Regions from separate parts of the Actinoallomurus oryzae genome, predicted to be linked through region 2. Evidence: riboswitches for the same ligand, from Rfam matches in the RefSeq annotation. Region 2 holds a riboswitch; the other holds the start of a gene.
What was found. Region 2 has a riboswitch for glycine ahead of gcvT (glycine cleavage system aminomethyltransferase GcvT). Riboswitches for the same ligand answer to the same signal wherever they lie in the genome.
Positions count from the first base shown of each region.

Region 1: another riboswitch for glycine. It lies ahead of gcvP (aminomethyl-transferring glycine dehydrogenase); the one in region 2 lies ahead of gcvT (glycine cleavage system aminomethyltransferase GcvT).

Region 1 covers NZ_BAABHF010000026.1:161,414-168,551, forward strand. Annotated here, with positions in the region: gene ABEA10_RS26225 (ATP-binding cassette domain-containing protein) at 49-1,038, shown strand; gene ABEA10_RS26230 (ABC transporter permease) at 1,038-1,871, shown strand; glycine riboswitch at 1,955-2,052, shown strand; glycine riboswitch at 2,053-2,166, shown strand; gene gcvP (aminomethyl-transferring glycine dehydrogenase) at 2,222-5,062, shown strand; gene ABEA10_RS26240 (hypothetical protein) at 5,113-5,520, opposite strand; gene ABEA10_RS26245 (helix-turn-helix transcriptional regulator) at 5,498-5,701, opposite strand; gene ABEA10_RS26250 (tetratricopeptide repeat protein) at 5,948-7,078, shown strand.
Region 2 covers NZ_BAABHF010000021.1:33,871-41,008, forward strand. Annotated here, with positions in the region: gene lipA (lipoyl synthase) at 1-225, opposite strand, end outside; gene ABEA10_RS18480 (serine hydroxymethyltransferase) at 232-1,488, opposite strand; gene gcvH (glycine cleavage system protein GcvH) at 1,490-1,873, opposite strand; gene gcvT (glycine cleavage system aminomethyltransferase GcvT) at 1,870-2,973, opposite strand; glycine riboswitch at 3,045-3,131, opposite strand; glycine riboswitch at 3,133-3,230, opposite strand; gene ABEA10_RS18495 (PadR family transcriptional regulator) at 3,355-3,879, shown strand; gene ABEA10_RS18500 (ABC transporter ATP-binding protein) at 3,876-4,553, shown strand; gene ABEA10_RS18505 (FtsX-like permease family protein) at 4,550-6,805, shown strand; gene ABEA10_RS18510 (alpha/beta hydrolase family protein) at 6,810-7,138, opposite strand, start outside.

The DNA of each region.
Region 1 (7,138 bases), on a different contig from region 2:
TGTACACACGAAGCGTACGGGGTACACAGTACGAGGGGAAGCGATGAGATGACGAGCTCGGAGTCGGCCATCTGGGCCGAGGGGCTGCGCAAGCGGTTCGGCCGGACGGAGGCCGTGCGCGGGGTCGACCTGGAGGTGCCCGAGGGCAGCGTCCTCGGCCTGCTCGGCCCCAACGGCGCCGGCAAGACCACGACCGTGCGGATCCTGTCGACGCTCACGCTGCCCGACGCCGGGCGGGCGCGGGTCGCGGGGTACGACGTGGTCCGCGAGGCCGACCAGGTGCGCCACCGCATCGGCCTGGCGGGCCAGCACGCCTCGATGGACGAGAAGCTGAGCGGGCGCGACAACCTGCGGCTCTTCGGGCGCCTGTACCGCCTGCCGGCCAAGACCGCCCGGCGGCGCGCGGACGAGCTGCTCGAGCGCTTCGGCCTCGCCGAGGCCGGCGACCGCCTGGTCAAGACCTACTCCGGCGGCATGCGCCGCCGGATCGACCTGATCTCCAGCCTGATCACCGCTCCGCCGGTGCTCTTCCTGGACGAGCCCACGACCGGCCTGGACCCGCGCAGCCGGGGCGAGATCTGGGACACGATCCGCGAGCTGGTCGCCGACGGCGTGACCGTGCTGCTGACCACGCAGTACCTCGACGAGGCCGACCGGCTCGCCGACCGGATCGCGGTGGTCGACCGGGGCCAGGTGATCGCCTCGGGCACGCCCGACGAGCTGAAGGGTGAGATCGGCAGCCGCATCGACGTGGTCGTGTCCGACGTGGCCGCGTTCGCCGACGCCACCGCCGTGCTCTCCCGCATCGGCGAGCCGGACACCGACCCGGAGTCCCGCCGGGTGAGCGTCCCCGTCCCCGCCGGCTCCCTCACCCTGCCCGCCGTCGTGCTCGAGCTGGACCGCGCCGGCGTCGGGGTCGAGGACGTCACGCTGAGGCGCCCCACCCTCGATGAGGTGTTCCTGCGCCTCACCGGCGGGACCGAGGACCCCGAAGACGCCCGAGAGACCGAAGAGACCGAAGAGAAGGTGAGCGCCTGATGGTCCTCCACGCCCCCGCCGCGCCCACCGGCCGCCTCGGCCGGCTCCGCTGGACCCTCACCGACGGCCTCACGCTGGTGTGGCGCAATCTGCTCCAGCTCAGGTCCCAGCCCGGGGAGCTCGTCGGCGCTCTGGTCTTCCCGGCCGTGATGGTCGTGCTGTTCGGCTACGTCTTCGGCAGCGCGATCAAGGTCCCCGGCGGCGGTGACTACCGGGAGTACCTCATGCCCGGCCTGTTCGCCATGACCACGATGACCAGCTTCATGGCCACGATGGTCGGGGTGGCCACCGACTCCTCCAAGGGGGTCATGGACCGGTTCCGCTCGATGCCGATGGCCCGGTCGGCGGTGCCGTTCGGCCAGGTGGGCGGCGACATCATCGTCGGCCTCGCCGGCATGGTCATCATGGTCGGCTGCGGGCTGGCCGTCGGCTGGCGGATCCACGAGGGGCTGCCGCGGGCCCTCGCGGCGTTCGGCCTGCTCATCCTCCTGCGGTACGCCCTCTCGTGGGCCGGGGTGCTCTGCGGCCTGCTGGTGAAGAACGAGGAGACCGCCGACCAGATGGTCCCCCTGATCTTCCCGGTCTCGATGCTGTCGAACTCCTTCGTGCCGACCGCGGGCATGCCGGCCTGGCTGCGAGTGATCGCCGACTGGAACCCGGTGAGCGCGATGGTCGCCGCCTGCCGCGGCCTCTTCGGCAACCCGGGCGTCGTCACGGCGCACGCCGCCCTGCCGCTGCGGCATCCGGTCGCGGCGACGCTGGTCTGGTGCGGCGTGCTGCTGGCGATCTTCGTCCCGCTGACCGTCCGTCGCTTCCGTACGCTGAACCGCTGACCTTTAGAGCCGGGCTCTTACGGTCGGTACGCCCCGCGCTTAACGTCGTGGCGATAAGCCTCCGGTAGGGTGGAGATCGCCGTCGAACCCGTGCGGGAGAGACCCCGGTGCAGCCAGCACAGGGGCGCCGAAGGAGCAAACCTCCCCGGAACCTCTCAGGCAAAAGGACCGTGCGGGCGAGGCACCTCTGGAAAGCGGGACCGGAGGCCGCGTTGCCGGCCGCCGATCCTCACCGAAGGTGCAAGCCGCGCCCGTCGCGGCGAAGCTCTCAGGTTCAGGTGACAGAGGGGGAGACCGGCCACCGGCCGTGCCCGGTGGTGTTCGCGCCCCGACCCGCCTGGAGGCTTCCCATGATCGAGGTTCCGTTCGCCGCCCGCCACATCGGACCCTCACCGGCCGAACGCGCCGCGATGGCCGAGGCCGCCGGGTACGACGGCGTCGCCGCGCTCGTCGACGCGGCCGTGCCCGCCCGGATCCGCACCGGCCGCCCGCTCGACCTGCCGCCCGCCCTGAGCGAGGTGGAGGCGCTGGCGCGGCTGCGCGAGCTGGCCGCGCGCAACCAGGTCCTCACCTCGATGATCGGCCTCGGCTACCACGGCACGATCACCCCGGGCGTGATCCTGCGCAACGTCCTGGAGAACCCCGGCTGGTACACCGCCTACACGCCGTACCAGCCGGAGATCTCCCAGGGCCGGCTCGAGGCGCTGCTGAACTTCCAGACCATGGTGAGCGACCTGACCGGGCTGCCGGTGGCGAACGCCTCGCTGCTGGACGAGGGCACCGCCGCCGCGGAGGCGATGACGCTGGCGCACCGCGTCGCGCCGCGGGGGAGCGGCGACGCCTTCCTCGTCGACACCGACGTGCTGCCGCAGACCGTCGAGGTGATCCGCACCCGCGCGGTGCCGCTGGGCATCGAGGTCGTCGTCGCCGACACGTCCGAGGGGCTGCCGGAGGGCGACTTCTTCGGCGTGCTGCTGCAGTATCCGGGGGCGAGCGGCGCCGTACGCGACCTGTCCGGCCTCACCGAGGCGGCGCACGGGCGCGGCGCCCAGGTCGTGGTCGCCGCCGACCTGCTCGCCCTGACGCTGCTCCGGCCGCCGGGGGAGTTCGGCGCCGACATCGCGGTGGGCACCACGCAGCGCTTCGGCGTGCCGTACGGCTTCGGCGGCCCGCACGCCGGCTACATGTCGGTGCGCGATGGCATCCAGCGCCAGCTCCCCGGGCGGCTCGTCGGGGTCTCGCTCGACGCCGACGGCGGGCAGGCGTACCGGCTCGCGCTGCAGACGCGAGAGCAGCACATCCGCCGAGAGAAGGCCACCAGCAACATCTGCACCGCCCAGGTGCTGCTCGCCGTGATGGCGAGCATGTACGCGGTCTACCACGGTCCCGAGGGCCTGAAGGGCATCGCCGAGCGGGTGCACGGCCACGCGGCGCGCCTCGCCGCCGGCCTGGGCCGGCAGGGCGTCGAGGTCGTGCACGACCGCTTCTTCGACACGGTGCTGGCCCGGGTCCCCGGCCGGGCCGATGAGGTCGTACGCCGGGCGCTCGACCTCGGGATCAACCTGCGCCGGGTGGACGCCGACCAGGTCGGTGTCGCCTGTGACGAGACGACCACGGGCGATCACGTCACGCGGGTCCTGCGGGCGTTCGGCGGCGCGGAGGACGAGGCCGCCGACGCGGCCGGGGACGAGTTCCCGCCGGCTCTGCGGCGGGAGAGCGAGTTCCTGACCCACCCGGTGTTCCACGCGCACCGGTCGGAAACGGCGATGCTGCGCTACCTGCGCCGCCTGCAGGACAAGGACATCGCGCTGGACCGCTCGATGATCCCGCTCGGTTCCTGCACGATGAAGCTGAACGCCACGACCGAGATGGAGCCGATCACCTGGCCGGAGTTCGCGCAGATCCACCCGTTCGCCCCGCTGGAGCAGGCGCAGGGGTACGTCGAGATGATCGGCGAGCTCGAGTCGTGGCTGGCCGAGATCACCGGGTACGCCAAGGTGTCGGTGCAGCCCAACGCCGGCTCGCAGGGGGAGCTGGCCGGCCTGCTCGCCGTGCACGGCTACCACGCCTCACGCGGTGAGAGCCACCGGAACGTCTGCCTGATCCCCTCCTCGGCGCACGGCACGAACGCCGCCAGCGCGGTGATGGCCGGGATGCGGGTGGTCGTGGTGAAGAGCACCGAGAGCGGTGACATCGACCTCGACGACCTGCACGCCAAGATCGACAAGCACCGCGACTCCCTCGCCGCGATCATGGTGACGTACCCCTCGACGCACGGCATCTACGAGGAGACGATCACCGAGGTCTGCGAGAGCGTGCACGCGGCGGGCGGCCAGGTCTACGTCGACGGCGCCAACCTCAACGCCCTCGTCGGGCTGGCACGCCTGGGGGAGTTCGGCGCCGACGTGTCGCACCTGAACCTCCACAAGACCTTCTGCATCCCGCACGGCGGCGGCGGGCCGGGCGTCGGCCCGGTGGGCGTGCGCGAGCACCTCGTGCCGTTCCTGCCGAACCACCCGCTGCGGTCCGAGGCCGGTCCGGAGACCGGCAGCGGCCCGATCTCGGCGGCCCCGTGGGGCTCGGCGGGCATCCTGCCGATCTCGTGGGCCTACATCGCGATGATGGGCGCCGACGGGCTGCGCGAGGCGACCGAGGCGGCGGTGCTGGCCGCCAACTACGTCGCCAAGCGGCTCGACGGCCACTACCCGGTGCTCTTCACCGGCCGGGGCGGCCTCGTCGCCCACGAGTGCATCATCGACATCCGGAAGATCACCAAGGAGACCAAGGTCACCGCCGAGGACGTCGCCAAGCGGCTCATCGACTACGGCATCCACGCCCCCACCCTCGCCTTCCCGGTGGCCGGCACGCTGATGATCGAGCCGACCGAGAGCGAGGACCGCGCCGAGCTCGACCGCTTCTGCGACGCGATGATCGAGATCCGGCGGGAGGTCGAGCGGGTCGCCGCCGGCGACTACGACGCCGACGACAACCCGCTCAAGAACGCCCCGCACACCGCGGCGGCGCTGCTGACCACCGACTGGAAGCACTCCTACACCCGCGAGGAGGCGGCCTACCCGCTCCCGTCGCTGCGGGAGAACAAGTACTGGCCGCCGGTGCGCCGCATCGACCAGGCCTACGGCGACCGCAACCTCGTCTGCGCCTGCCCGCCGCCGGAGGCCTTCGAGTCCTGATCCCGTACGGGCGTCCGGGCCGGCCGCGGTCCGGACGCCCCTGTGCGGCGTCAGCGGCGCCGCGACTCGTACGCGATCGAGACGATGAACACGAAGCCGCCGACGCCGGAGACCACGCCCCACGCGCCGGGGTCGGCGCCGCGGGCGAGCTGGACGAAGAGCATGATCACCGAGAGGACCATCAGGGCGTACAGGGTGGTCGCGGCCGCCCTCGTCGTGATCAGGGCACGGCGTTCGTCCGGGCCGTCCTCGCGGAGCAGGGCGACCGCCTCGCTGCGCCGCGAGAAGATCACCAGCACGAGCGCGTACGCGAGCATCACACCCGCGCCGATCACGGCCGCGATCGGACGGTGGTGGGCCAGGAAGACGGCGGCGTAGCCGGCGCCGGCCACGACACACAGGCCTGGCACCAGCCAGCGCCGTGTGCGGGCGGCCTCATGACCTCTCATCGTCGACATGGAAGACCTCCTCGACGGTCCTGCCGAAATAGCGGGCCATGCGGATCGCGAGCGGGAGGGAAGGGTCGTACCGGCCCTGCTCGATCGCGTTGATCGTCTGACGGGACACGCCGAGGGCCTGCCCGAGCGCCTGCTGCGACAGGCCCTTCGCGGCCCGTAGCTCGCGCACGTCGTTCCGCATGCTGTAAAGCTCCTTTGACGTTCGCCATGGAAAGTATGCTTTACACGGTCGAGATGTCAAGGACGCTTTCCATTGGCCCGAGCCGGACATCACGGTCACGCTGCGGGACGGGGCGGCCCGAATCCCGTTAGGCTCATCCCACACGCCGCCTACCCCCAAGGGCACGGAGATGAGTGCGAGCGACGCCTGCGAGGCGCCGATGAGGACGTCCGGTGACGGGTTCCCCCGTGGCCGCGGGAGCACGTCATGACGACCCCGCCGGAGGAGACGGCCGCGCAGCCGTCGACCCGGCTCGACGAGGCGCGCGCGCACGCCGAGGGCGGCCGGCTCGACGACGCCGCCACGCTGTTCCGCCAGGTGCTGGAGACCGGCGGCACCACCGAGCGCGCGCAGGCGGCCCTCGGGCTCGCCGTGGTGCTCGAGAGCGGCGGTGACCTCGACGGCGCCCGCGAGGCCGACCGGGTCGCGATCGGCACCAAGGACCCGGAGTACGGCGCGCGCGCCGCGTACCACCTGGCGCTGTCGTGGGAGCGCTCCGGCGACCGCGACCGGGCGCGCGAGGCCTGGCGCACCGTGGTCGACTTCGCCAACCCCGCCTACCTGCCGCCCGCCTGCCTGGCGCTCGCGCAGATCGCCGACGAGGAGGGCGACGCCGCGCAGGCCTGCGAGTGGTGGGAGCGTGCCATCGCCACCCGCGACCCGCGCTACGCCCCGGCCGCCGCGCACGACCTCGCACTGCGGCTGCTCGACTGGGGCGAGCCCGCGCGCGCCCAGCGCGCCCTCGACGGGGCGATGGAGGTCCTCGACCGCAAGCGCGACCGGCAGGCGCACGCGCGCCTCGCGGTGAGTCTCGGCATCGCCCACCTGGAGCAGGCGATCGCCGCGTTCGGCAGCGTCACCCCGACCGAGGACTCCGACCCCGAGGTCGTGCCGCTGGCGATCGAGCTGCTGGCCCGCACGCTTCCGCTGCGAGGCCGCGACGAGGCGGCCCAGGAGGTGTGGCGCCGCGGGCTGGACGACCCGGCGCTGGGCGAGCACGTACGCGCCCGGCTGCGGCGCACGTTCGCCACCGACGGCGGCGAGCACCTGTGGTGGGAGGACGACATCGAGGCCGCGCTGCGGGCCGGCGCCCTCCCGCTGCTGACCGGCGAGGCGTTCGGCGCGCTCGACCACATGTACGCCATCGCCGCCATGCGCCACGGCGAAGGCCCCGAGGGGCTGCCCGCCGAGATCTACGACCTGCTCGGCCAGCTCGTCCGGGTGCCGGAGGACTACGCCTGGGGCGAGGCGCTGAAGGAGAGCTTCGCCGAACGCCTGCGGCAGGTCATGGGCCCGGACACGCCGATACCACCCCCGAGGTGGCCCGGCGACGAGTGAGCCGATGAGCGCGAAGGTCGCTCGTCGGCTCGCCGCTCGTGTCGGATGGTCGCACTCGCT
Region 2 (7,138 bases):
GAGGAAGGTGGCCTCGCGGTCCTCCCAGCACTCGTAGATGTTCGGACAGCCCGCCTCCTGGCAGACCGTGTGCAGGCCCTCGCTGCGCACCAGGTCGGTCAGCTCGCGGTACTGCGGCCCCATCTTGAGCTTGGTCTTGATCCACGGCGGCTTGCGCTCGATCGGGGTCGCGGCGTTGCGCGCCTCGATGCGAAGCAGCTTGCGGCCTTCCGGGGCGATGGTCATCTCATCTCACAGACTCGGGTAGAGCGGATGCTGCTCGGCCAGGGCGGTGACCCGGGCCGAAAGCGCCGCGGCGTCGTACGACGGCTGCAGCGCGAGCGCGATGATGTCGGCGACCTCGGCGAAGTCGGCCTCCTGGAAGCCGCGCGTGGCCAGCGCGGGTGTGCCGATCCGCAGCCCGGAGGTCACCATCGGCGGGCGCGGGTCGTTCGGGACGGCGTTGCGGTTGACGGTGATGCCGATGTCGTGGAGGCGGTCCTCGGCGTCACGGCCGGTCAGCTCCGAGTCGACCAGGTCGACCAGGACCAGGTGAACGTCGGTGCCGCCGGTCAGCACCTTCACGCCGGCCTTGGCGGCGTCCTCGCGCGACAGCCGCGCCGCCAGCGTCTTCGCGCCCTCGACCGTACGGCGCTGGCGCTCGGCGAACTCCTCGGACGCGGCGATCTTCAGGGCCACGGCCTTGGCGGCGATCACGTGTTCCAGCGGCCCGCCCTGCGTGCCGGGGAACACCGCGGAGTTGATCTTCTTGGCGAACTCCTCGCGGCACAGGATGAGCCCGCCGCGCGGCCCGCAGAGCGTCTTGTGGGTCGTGCTCGTGACGACGTCGGCGTGCGGCACCGGCGAGGGGTGCAGCCCGGCGGCGACGAGGCCGGCGAAGTGCGCCATGTCAACCATGAACAGCGCGCCCGTCTCGTCGGCGATGCGGCGGAACGCGGGGAAGTCGAGCTGCCGCGGGTACGCCGACCAGCCGGCGACGATCATCTTCGGCCGGTGCTCGCGCGCCAGCTCGGCGACCTCGTCCATGTCGACCCGGCCGTCCTCGCCCACGTGGTAGGCGGCGACGTTGAACATCTTGCCGGAGTAGTTGATCTTCATGCCGTGGGTCAGGTGCCCGCCGTGGGCGAGGTCCAGGCCCAGGATGGTGTCGCCCGGCTGGAGCAGCGCGAAGTACACCGCGATGTTGGCCTGCGCGCCCGAGTGGGGCTGGACGTTCGCGTGGTCGGCGCCGAACAGGGCCTTGGCGCGGTCGATCGCGAGCTGCTCGGTGACGTCGACGTACTCACAGCCGCCGTAGTAGCGGCGGCCCGGGTAGCCCTCGGCGTACTTGTTCGTCATCACCGAGCCCTGGGCCTCGAGCACGCCCACCGGGGCGAAGTTCTCCGAGGCGATCATCTCCAGGGTCGACTGCTGGCGGCGCAGCTCTTCGGCGATGGCCGACGCGACCTCCGGGTCGATCTCGGAGAGAGGGGCGTTGGACAGGCTCATCTCACGCCTCCTCGATCAACTTGGAGTAGGCCGGGGCGTCCAGCAGGTCGGGGCCGTCGCCGTCAGTGCGGATCTTCAGCAGCCAGCCCTCGCCGTACGGGTCGGCGTTGATCACGGCCGGGTCCTCCTCGACCGCACTGTTCACCGCCACGACCTCCCCCGTCACCGGCGCGTAGATGTCACTCACCGACTTGGTCGACTCCGCCTCGCCACAGGGCTCTCCGGCCTCCACCGTGGCGCCCTCCTGCGGCAACGAGACGTACACGATGTCACCGAGGGCGTCGGCGGCATAGGCGGTGATCCCCACAGTGACAACACCGTCGGACGGCTCGGTAATCCACTCGTGCTCTTCGGTGTAGGAAAGGGTCTCGGGAACGCTGCTCACGGGGTCCTCCTATAGAAAGGCAGGGCGACCTTGTCGACCGGCTCATGTTTGCCGCGGATGTCCACTGCGAGATCGGTGTCTTCGGCGTGGTCCGCGTCGATATAGCCCATGGCGATGGGCTTGCCCAGTGTCGGGGATGGCGCGCCGCTGGTCACGACTCCGCACGGCGTGCCGTCCGATCCCACGATGTCGTACCCGTGCCGGGGCACCCGCCGCCCCCTGGCGACGAGCCCGACGAGGGTCCGCTTCGGCGTCTCGTCGGCGATCGCGGCCAGCGCGGCACGCCCGACGAAGTCGCCCTTCTCGAACTTGACGGTACGGCCCAGGCCCGCGTCGAACGGCGTGGTCTCGGCGGTCAGCTCGTTGCCGTACAGCGGCATCCCGGCCTCCAGGCGCAGCGTGTCGCGCGCGGACAGCCCGCAGGGCCGCAGGTCGTCGCCGCCGGCCTCGGTCAGAGCGTTCCAGACCGCCACGGCGTCGCCGGCGGAGACGAACAGCTCGAAGCCGTCCTCGCCCGTGTAGCCGGTACGGGCGATCAGGGCGTCGACGCCGGACACCGCGCCGGGCAGGATCGCGTAGTACTTCAGGTCGCCGAGCGCGGCGTCGGTGAGCTTGCCGAGGATCTCCTGGGCCTTGGGCCCCTGGACCGCGACGAGCGCGTACGCGTCGGACCGGTCGTCGACGGCGGCCTCGTCGAACTTCTCCGACCGCGCGGTCAGCTCGGCGAGCACGGTGGCGGCGTTCGCGGCGTTGGCCACGACCAGATAGGTCTCGGCGGCCAGCCGGTAGACGATCAGGTCGTCCAGCACGCCGCCCTCGGCGTCGCAGATCATCGTGTAGCGCGCCCGGCCCACGGCGAGCGCCGACAGGTGCCCGATGAGGGAGTGGTCGAGCGCCGCCCCGGCCTGCGGGCCGGTCACGAAGATCTCTCCCATGTGGGACAGGTCGAACAGCCCGGCGCTGGTGCGGACCGCCTGGTGCTCGGCGGTCTCGCTGCCGTAGCGCAGCGGCATCAGATAGCCGGCGAACTCGGTGACGGTGGCACCGAGGCCCTCGTGGACCTCGTGGAGTGGTGTCTTCTTGGTGTCCGGAACGGACATCGCGGCAGGCTCCTTATCGCGCGGGCGATCCGGGGGTCATATCGTCCCACTGGTTCGCTTGCGGTCTCGGCGCCTCCCCCTCTGTCATCGGCGCCTGAGAGCTTCGCCCGGGGGGCTTGCACCTTCGGCGGGAGCATCGCTCCGCTTTCCAGAGGTCGCCTGCTCCGCGCGGTCTTCGTCGCCTGAGAGGTTCCGGGGAGGAGTTGCTCCTTCGGCGGCCCGGACTGGCGGCCCGGGCGCTCTCCCGCGCGGGATCAACGGCTGCCGCCAGGCTAGCAGCGCCCGTCGCGCGACGACAGCCCACGCTTCGTCTCACCTGGCCGAGCGGCTATACATCGAGTGTATAGACGGCGAGTATACGCGCGGCGTACCCTCCTTCTCATGAGCGTCCCCTTCGCCCTGCTCGGCCTGCTCGAACGCGAGCCGAGCCATGGGTATGACCTGAAACGCGACTACGACGCGCTGTTCGGCCGGGGCAAACCGCTGCCGTTCGGCCAGGTCTACGCCACCCTCGCCCGGCTCGCCCGCGCCGGGAAGGTGGTCGTGGGCGAGACCGAGGCCGGCGCGGGCCCCGACCGCAAGCGATACGTCATCACCGAGACGGGGGCGACCGAGTTCGAGTCCTGGCTCGCCGAACCGGTCGAGGCCGAGCCGCACCTGCAGACCGTGCTGTTCACCAAGGTCGTGCTCGCGCTGCTCCTCGACCGCGACGCCGAGGCGTACCTCGACGCCCAGCGCGCCGCCCACCTGAAGCGCATGCGCGAGCTGACCGACACCAAGCGGAACGGTGACCTGGTCGACGCGCTGCTCGCCGACCACGGCCTGTTCCACCTGGAGTCCGACCTTCGCTGGATCGACCTCACCGCGGCCCGGCTCGACGCCCTGAAACGCGAGGTCCTGCCGTGACACCGCTGATCGAGGCTCGCGAGATCACCCTGTCGTTCGGCAGCACGCCCGCGCTGCGGGGCGCGAGCCTGTCGGCCGAGGCCGGCGAGATCGTCGCGGTCATGGGGCCCAGCGGCTCGGGCAAGTCGACCCTCCTGCACTGCCTGGCCGGGATCCTCACGCCGGAGTCCGGGCAGGTCCGGTTCGACGGCAGCCGGGTCGACACCATGGGCGAGGCCGAGCGCAGCGCCCTGCGCCGCGACCGGTTCGGCTTCGTGTTCCAGTTCGGCCAGCTGGTCCCCGAGCTGACCGCCGAGGAGAACATCGCGCTGCCGCTGCTGCTCGGCGGCCTGCGCCGGGGCGCGGCCGTCCGGCAGGTCCAGCCCTGGTTCGAGCGGCTCGGCCTCGGCGGGCTGGAGCGGCGGCGGTCCGGCGAGCTGTCCGGCGGGCAGGCCCAGCGTGTCGCGCTGGCCCGTGGCCTGGTCGCGAGCCCGCGGGTGCTGTTCGCCGACGAGCCGACCGGCGCGCTCGACTCGCTCACCGGCGAGCAGGTCATGGAGCTGCTCGTGTCCGCCGCCCGCGAGCAGGGCACCACGGTCGTCCTCGTGACGCACGAGCCGCGGGTGGCGGCGTACGCCGACCGCGAGGTCATCGTCCGCGACGGAAGGACCACCGCGGTCAGGGTGGCCTCGTGATCGGCTTCGGCCTCCGCCTCACCGTCGCCGGCGGCCGGGAGGCCGCCGCCCGGCTCGTGGTCACCGCGGCCGCCGTCGCGCTCGGCGTCGGCCTGCTGCTGGCGACCCTGGCGGGCATCAACGCCGTCAACGCGCAGAACGCCCGCTACGCCTGGCTGAACTCCGCGGTCCCCGAGGCCACGGCGGGTGTCACGTCCTCGCCGGACCCGATGTGGGCCACCCTCGGCTACGAGCGCTACGAGGGCAGGACGATCACCCGGGTCGACGTCGCCGCCACCGGGCCCCGCACACCTCTCCCGCCCGGCATCCCGCGCCTGCCCGGGCCGGGGGAGTACTACGCGTCACCGGCGCTGACCGCGCTGCTGCGCGCGGCCCCGCCCGACCGGCTCGGCGACCGCTACCCCGGCCGCCGGATCGGCACGATCGGGCCGTCCGCGCTCCCGTCCCCGGACTCGCTGTACGTCATCGTGGGCGCGAGCGCCGCCGAGCTCTCGCGCGCCCCCGGCGCGGCGAAGGTGACCGGCATCGCCACCAGGACGCCCAGCAGCTGTTCGAGCTGTAACGCCGGCACCAACGCGAACGGCATCGACCTGATCCTGTCGGTCACGGCGGCGGCGCTGCTCTTCCCGGTGTTGATCTTCATCGGCACGGTCACCCGGCTCGTGGCCACCCGCCGCGAACAGCGCTTCGCCGCGATGCGCCTGGTCGGCGCCACGCCCCGGCAGATCTCCCTGGTCGCGGCCGTCGAGTCGAGCGTGGCGGCGGTCGCCGGCACCGCGGGCGGCTTCGGGCTGTTCTTCCTCTTCCGGACGCGCCTGACCGCGATCCCGATCACGGGTCAGCGGTTCTACGCCGCCGACGTGTCGCTCACCGCGCTCCAGATCGGGCTCGTCGCCGTCGGCGTCCCGCTCGGCGCGATGATCGCGGCGCGGGTCGCCCTGCGCCGGGTGCGGATCTCCCCGCTCGGCGTGAGCCGGCACGTCACTCCGCGCCCGCCCCGCGCGTACCGGCTGATCCCGCTCGCCGCCGGTGTCGCCGAGCTCGCGTTCTTCGTCGGCCGCCGGCCCGCCACCACGAACGGCCAGATCTGGGCGTACCTCACCGGAATCTTCCTGATGATGGGCGGCCTGGTGATCGCCGGGCCGTGGCTGACCATGGCCGGCTCACGCGTCGTGGCGCGGTACGCCCGCCGTCCCGCGACGCTGATCGCCGGGCGGCGGCTCGCCGACGACCCGAAGGCCGGCTACCGCGCGGTCAGCGGGCTCGTCCTCGCCCTCTTCGTCACCAGCACGGCGGTCGGAGTGATCAACACGATGGTCGCCGAGCAGGGCGTGCCCGAGAGCGACGCCGCGGCCCGCGGCACGATGGTGGCCGAGTACTCCCACGGCTGGACGAGAACGCCGGGTGTGCCCCGCGCCTCCGTCCCGGTATCGGACCAGGTCCTGGCCCGGCTGCACTCGATCCCCGGCGTACGGGGCGTCATGCTGATCCACACGAACCCGCTCGGCACGACGCTCTCGCTGGGCGGCCCCCGGCCCGTGGTGGCCGGGCTGATGTCGTGCCGTGAGCTGGCCGGGGTGCCGGGCTTCGGGCGGTGCGCCGCCGGCGCGGACGTGGTCTCGGTGCCGCCCGACTACGTCTTCGACTCCGAGCGCCTTCCCGACACGAACTGGCCCGCCGTCGCCCTGTCCTCGTCACGGGCGCGGCGCCTGCCGGTCCAGACGGTCGTCGTCGGCACGGACGGGTCGGCGTCGGCGATCGAACGGGTGCGGACGGCCCTCATCGCGGCCTTCCCGCACCGCGAGCCGCCGGCCACCGTCGGGGAGATCCGCGCGAACACCGACACCGCGCAGCTGCTCAAGGGCTATGAGCGGCTGGCCGACGTGGTGATCGTCGTCAGCCTGTGCATCGCCGGGTGCGCCCTGGCGGCGAGCGTGGTCGGCGGCATGAACGAGCGCAAACGCCCGTTCAGCCTGCTGCGGCTCACGGGCGTCCGGCTCGCGACCCTCGGCCGGGCCGTCGTCCTGGAGAGCGCCGTCCCGCTCCTGGCCAACGCCGTCGTGGCGACGGGAGCGGGATTCGTGGCCGCCGGGCTGTTCCTGAAGTCGCAGCTGGACTACCCGCTCCACCCGCCGGGCGCCGGCTTCGCCGTCACGGTCGTCGCGGGGCTCGCCGTCTCCCTCGGTGCCATCGCCGCCACCCTGCCCCTGCTCCGGCGGATCACCGGGCCCGAGACCGCGCGGAACGAGTGAGGGCTCACCGTACGAAGGTCACGTCGGGGTACCGCGGCGACGGCCGGTCCAGCAGGCCGTCGTCGCGTCCGCGCAGCCACCGGTCGAAGAAGGCCGCCAGGTACGCCCGCTGCTCGGCGACCGCCCGCGAGGAGTCGATCCAGCCGGTGTCGGCGTCCGTCTTGAGCTGTGGCGCCAGCGACTCCAGGTCGGTGTAGGTGTGGTGCGCCGAGCCGCGCAGGTGCAGGTCGCGCCGCCGGCCGGTGCTGTGGTCCCACAGCGCCTCCCACGACCGTACGGTGTGGTGGTCGCTCGCCTGGCTGCCCATCAGCAGGAACGGCCGGCGCAGGCCGC